Linked DNA regions of Methanococcus maripaludis. The main gene of each other region encodes a partner of the protein of the gene in region 2 in a complex. Links are inferred from orthologs where the notes say so. Each region holds a gene or a part of one and is shown on either strand. Other genes may lie near its edges.

What was found. The genes of interacting proteins can lie anywhere in the genome.
Region 1: the proteins of dph2 (region 2) and MMJJ_RS07295 are in contact, whole or in part, in a crystal structure (PDB 6Q2D), measured with the Methanobrevibacter smithii proteins. The link is inferred for Methanococcus maripaludis from one-to-one orthologs. Residues at the interface, in WP_011954460.1 of Methanobrevibacter smithii: Met1, Met3, Tyr4, Pro28, Glu29, Gly30, Leu31, Met33, Phe58, His80, Thr124, Gln126, Ser179, Gly180, Asn181, Phe182, His183, Leu185, Tyr201, Asn202, Phe211, Ile215, Arg291, Asp295, Asp296, Gln298, Met299; in WP_011954157.1 of Methanobrevibacter smithii: Pro482, Asn483, Lys484, His485, Tyr553, Asp555, Glu556, Glu559, Leu560, Leu591, His592, Glu593, Asp594, Ala595, Val596, His597, Arg598, Gly599, Pro600.

What each region holds. Positions count from the first base shown.
Region 1 is NZ_CP026606.1:1,336,608-1,339,583, reverse strand. It holds MMJJ_RS07295 (elongation factor EF-2), read left to right. Parts: upstream 1-384; coding sequence 385-2,568; downstream 2,569-2,976. Other genes in the region: tuf (translation elongation factor EF-1 subunit alpha), read left to right, coding at 2,652-2,976; MMJJ_RS07300 (30S ribosomal protein S7), read left to right, coding at 1-283. UniProt on the Methanocaldococcus jannaschii protein: Catalyzes the GTP-dependent ribosomal translocation step during translation elongation.
Region 2 is NZ_CP026606.1:827,829-830,752, reverse strand. It holds dph2 (diphthamide biosynthesis enzyme Dph2), read left to right. Parts: upstream 1-959; coding sequence 960-1,889; downstream 1,890-2,924. Other genes in the region: MMJJ_RS04435 (aminoglycoside phosphotransferase family protein), read right to left, coding at 2,776-2,924; MMJJ_RS04440 (hypothetical protein), read left to right, coding at 2,393-2,770; thiC (phosphomethylpyrimidine synthase), read right to left, coding at 1-870. UniProt on the Methanocaldococcus jannaschii protein: Catalyzes the first step of diphthamide biosynthesis, i.e. the transfer of the 3-amino-3-carboxypropyl group from S-adenosyl-L-methionine (SAM) to the C2 position of the imidazole ring of the target histidine residue in translation elongation factor 2 (EF-2).

The sequences.
Region 1 (2,976 bases), 510 kb from region 2 along the record:
AGTTGATGCTTTAGAAAATTCAGGACCTAGGGAAGAAACAACAAGAATCTCCTACGGGGGAATTGCATTCTTACAGTCAGTTGATGTTTCACCATCAAGACGATTGGACACAGCTTTTAGAAACATTGCACTTGGTGCTTCAGAAAGCGCACACAAAAATAAAAAAACCGTTGCTCAATGCTTAGCAGACGAACTCATCTTTGCTTCAAAAGCTGACATGCAAAAAAGCTTTGCTGTTAAGAAAAAAGAAGAAAAAGAGAGAGTTGCACAATCTGCAAGATAAATTAAATACTTTTTATATCTCTTTATACATGACCCTATGTCATAAAAGGGTAACAATAGTTCGTATATTATGAACTTCTCAAAAAATAAAAGAGTGAGATTATGGGAAGAAGAGCAAAAATGGTTGAAAAGGTCAAAACCTTAATGGAAACACATGAACAAATTAGAAACATGGGTATCTGTGCTCACATTGACCACGGTAAAACCACATTATCAGACAACTTGCTTGCAGGAGCAGGTATGATCTCCAAAGAATTAGCTGGAGACCAGCTTGCACTTGACTTCGATGAAGAAGAAGCTGCAAGAGGTATCACAATCTACGCTGCAAACGTTTCAATGGTACACGAATACAGCGGAAAAGAGTACTTAATCAACTTAATCGATACCCCTGGTCACGTTGACTTTGGTGGTGACGTTACAAGAGCAATGAGAGCAATTGATGGTGCTGTTGTTGTATGTTGTGCTGTTGAAGGTGTTATGCCACAAACGGAAACTGTTTTAAGACAGGCATTAAAAGAAAAAGTTAAACCTGTTTTATTCATTAACAAAGTTGACAGATTGATCAATGAATTGAAATTAACCCCTGAAGAATTACAGGGAAGATTCATGAAAATCATTGCAGAAGTTAACAAGTTAATCGAAAAAATGGCTCCTGAAGAATTCAAAAAAGAATGGTTATGTGATGTTGCAAATGGAAAAGTTGCTTTTGGTTCAGCATACAACAACTGGGCTATTTCAGTTCCATACATGCAAAGATCAGGAATTTCATTCAAAGATATTATTGACTACTGTGAGCAAGAAAACCAAAAAGAATTGGCTGAAAAAGCTCCACTCCACGAAGTTGTTCTTGACATGTCAATCAAACACTTACCAAATCCATTGACTGCTCAAAAATACAGAATTCCAAACATCTGGAAAGGAGACGCTGAATCAACCATCGGTAAATCAATGGTTGCTTGTGACCCTAACGGACCACTTGCAGGTGTTGTTACAAAAATTATCGTTGATAAACACGCTGGTGCAATTTCTGCATGCAGATTGTTTTCAGGAAGAATCAAACAAGGAGACGACCTCTACCTCGTTGGTTCAAAACAGAAAGCAAGAGCTCAGCAAGTTTCAATCTTCATGGGTGCTGAAAGAGTTCAGGTACCAAGCATTTCAGCAGGTAACATCTGTGCTTTAACAGGATTAAGAGAAGCTACTGCTGGTGAAACAGTATGCAGCCCTTCAGAAATCTTAGAACCAGGATTTGAATCATTAAGCCACACCTCTGAACCAGTTATCACTGTTGCAATCGAAGCTAAAAACACTAAAGATTTACCAAAATTAATTGAAATCTTAAGACAGATTGCAAGAGAAGACAACACAGTAAGAGTAGAAATCAACGAAGAAACCGGTGAACACTTAATCAGCGGTATGGGTGAGCTCCACATCGAAGTTATCACTAACACCAAAATCGGAAGAGACGGTGGAATTGAAGTAGATGTCGGTGAACCAATCGTTGTTTACAGAGAAACAATTATGGGCACATCCCCAGAAATTGAAGGAAAATCACCAAACAAACACAACAAACTCTACATGATTGCAGAACCTATGGAAGAGTCAGTTTACGCTGCATACGTTGAAGGTAAACTCCACGATGAAGATTACAAAAAGAAAACTACCGCTGATGGTGAAGCAAGGTTAGTTGAAGCAGGTCTTGAAAAAGATCAGGCGAAAAAAGTAATGTCAATTTACAATGGAAACATGATTGTAAACATGACAAGAGGTATCGTGCAACTCGATGAAGCTAGAGAATTAATTATCGAAGGTTTCAAAGAAGGTGTAAGAAACGGTCCACTCGCAGCTGAAAAAGTTCAGGGTGTAAAAATCAGATTAGTGGATGCAACATTCCACGAAGATGCAATCCACAGAGGACCTGCTCAAATTATCCCTGCTGTAAGATTCGGTGTAAGGGATGCAGTTGCCCAAGCAAAACCAGTTCTCCTCGAACCTATGCAAAGTGTTTACATCAACACCCCGCAAGACTACATGGGAGACGGTATGAAAGAGATCAACAACAGAAGAGGACAGATTCTCGACATGGAACAAGAAGGAGACATGTCAATTATCAAATCTTCAGTGCCTGTTGCTGAAATGTTCGGATTTGCTGGTGCAATTAGGGGGGCTACACAAGGTAGATGTTTGTGGAGCGTTGAGTTCTCAGGATTCGAAAGAGTTCCAAACGAGCTTCAACCTAAGATTGCTAAACAAATTAGGGACAGAAAAGGGTTAAAATCTGAATAAACAAGTACCATAAAATATATATACCCTTTTTCACTATCATATTACAAAAATCGCTAAAAATATACTCTTATGGAGGAATGATTATGGCAAAAGAAAAACCAATTCTTAACGTTGCATTTATCGGACACGTAGATGCTGGTAAATCAACAACAGTAGGAAGATTATTATTAGATGGTGGAGCTATCGACCCACAGTTAATCGTAAGATTAAGAAAAGAAGCTGAAGAAAAAGGTAAAGCAGGATTCGAATTTGCTTACGTTATGGACGGTTTAAAGGAAGAAAGAGAAAGAGGAGTTACAATTGACGTAGCTCACAAAAAATTCCCTACCGCAAAATACGAAGTTACAATCGTAGACTGCCCAGGCCACAGAGACTTCATTAAAAACATGATCACTGGTGCTTCACAAG
Region 2 (2,924 bases):
GAATGGCGCATTTTTACAGAGTGTTTTTTGAATTTTCATGTTTGCTTCAATGTTGTTGTACGGAACGTGTCCAGGTCCTTCAACCATTACCTGAACTCCTTTTTCTCTGCATTTGTCAACCAATTCTCCCAATGTAATTAATTCTTGAATCTGGGCCCTGTCTGTATTGTCCTGTAAGCATCCCGGTCTCATTCCATCTCCAAGGCTTAAAGTTACGTCATGCTCTTTTAAAAGTTCAAGCAAGTAATCGAATTCTTTGTAAAGTGGGTTTTCCTTATCGTGGTACATGATGTACGCGGTTAAAAATGCACCGCCTCTGCTTACAACGCCCATTTTCCTTGGATCGTTATTTAAAGCGCTGACAGTTTGTTTTGTAATTCCGCAGTGAAGGGTCATGAAGTCAACGCCTTCTTTTGCCTGCCTTTCAATTACGTTAAATATCAAATCCTCGTCCATATCGATGACTCTTCCATACTTTTCTTTTGCATCGACACCAACTTCATAGATTGGAACGGTTCCGATTGGAAGATTCGTGTTTTTAATAATCTCTTTTCTAATTTCTGGAAGATTTCCGCCGGTACTTAGATCCATAATCGCATCAGCACCGTATTTATTTGAAATTTCAACTTTTTTAAGTTCGCAAGCGATATCAATAAAATCTGGAGAAGTTCCAAGATTTACATTAACTTTAGTTCTTAAATTATCGCCAATTCCAACTGGTTTTGTGGTTCTGTTTACGTTTTTTGGAATTACGACGTATCCTTTCGCAATCAGGTTTTTGAGTGTTTCAACATCCATTCCTTCTTCTTTTGCTACGAATTTCATCTCTTCGGTAGTAATTCCGGATTTTGCGTCAGTCATCTGGGTCATAATATCACTTTTATAACTTTAATTAAATAGTATACAAGCATCTGTATTAGTATGTAGTGATTATTTAAATAAATATTCGAAGTGGTATTATGTGGGATTTAGAGACAGATAAAGTCTTAAACGAGATAAAAACAAAAAATGCGAGAAAAGTATTATTCCAAGCACCAGAAGGACTTAAAAGGGCAGTTGAAAAGGAAATAGAATTTTTAAAAACCAAAATAGATTCAGAACTCATGATATGGGGCGAAACATGTTTTGGAGCGTGTGATCTGTGCGATGAAGAAGTTAAAATTTTAGGAATAGATTTAATTATTCATTACGGGCACGAAGAACTTTCTTACGTTCATTCAGAAATTCCTGTGGTATTCGTTCACGCTTATTTTAAAGAAAACGAGTATTTTTTGAAAGACGTTGAAAATATCCTTGAAAAAATGGAAAATTCAACCGTTACGACAACAATTCAGTTTAAAAAAGCACTTTCAAAGTTTAATCCTGTCGTAATTTTGGGATGCCGGGCTCCGGTCGAAAATGCAGAAAACGTCCTTTTTGTTGGAACTGGAAGGTTTCACCCACTTATGATGGCTTATAAACTAAAAAAAACTGTTAGAATTTATAACCCAATTACTAGAGAAATTTCTGAAATAAGTGACCAAGAGATAAAAAAACTGATAAAATTGAGAATCGGGCGAGTTTCAAAGTTATTATTAAATCCTCCTAAAAAAATTGGTGTGGTTTTATCAACTAAAAAAGGACAGTGCAGATTAAAGTCGTTTGAAAACGTAATTGAACTTTTAAAGAAGAATAACATTGAATATATTCCAATAATTTTAAACAACGTATCTCAAAGCTATTTATTTTACAAAGTCGATGCATACGTTATCTGCGCATGTCCGAGAATTGTAATGGACGACTACCAAAATTACGAAAGCACGTTAATAACTCCAGAAGAGCTCAGAATGTACCTTTCAAACGATTTTGAGTACAAATTCGACGAAATTTTAGAGAATAATTTCTACTAAATTTTTTAATTTTAAATTTTTCAAAAAGGAAAAATATATATATTAGATCAGTATAGGTATAGATGCGAAGTAATGTGCTTCATTGGAGGGATTGCCAAGCCTGGTCAAAGGCGTCGGACTTAAGATCCGATCCGGTAGCGGTTCGAGGGTTCAAATCCCTTTCCCTCCACTTTTTGAAATAACGCACTCTTTTTTGGTTTCTTTCAAGACCGTGGGTTTTTAACAAGATTTAGCTTTTTTGCAGTATTTTACATCTAAAGGACCCGAAAAAGTTCCTCAAACTATATCGGATTTTTACCAATGGCACCGATTTTGATGGTTTTTCACTAGTCCGATATATCGATTTTCAAAAATCCTGAGTCCGATATATCAAGTCTATTTTTAAGAATTTAAAAACGGTTTTTACAGACTTATACACGATTTAACCGACAAATTATTTATATTTCAAATAAAAAACCTTTCATGTAGTATATTACTATCAATAACTACGTGAGGGGTTTTAAATGATTAGAATATGTCCAAAGTGTTTGAAGGCTGTGGTCCATTATGAAAAAGAATATTTGACTGGAAAGGTAAGGCCAGTTTTTGTTGATACTGAAAACAAATGCTGTGGATATCTGCAGACTGAGTCAGTATTTAATAATGCAAAATGTTCGAAGTTGCAGATCTTGAAAACTCAAGCTGGAAAAATATCAAAACAGCTAAACTTATCTGAAGAGTTGAAATATGAATTCTTTGAAAACCTGAAACGCTTTAAAAGAACTCATAATGAGTGGAAAGATTATCGAGTACTTGAAGAGGCATTAAACAGTGGGCTATCGACATTAAACATAACGCTTCAGAACGAACAAGCTATTCTTAAAAAGAAAGTTAAAATATAATTATATTACTTTTTATCCTGGAATTCTTTGATAATCATGCATTTTGAATCAGTATACCATTTTGGAATTGCAGTATTGAAATAATCATAATCAATAAGCGCTTTTGCAGCCTGTTCTGTCATGATGTTAATCTGTTCTTCGCCAAATGGAATTG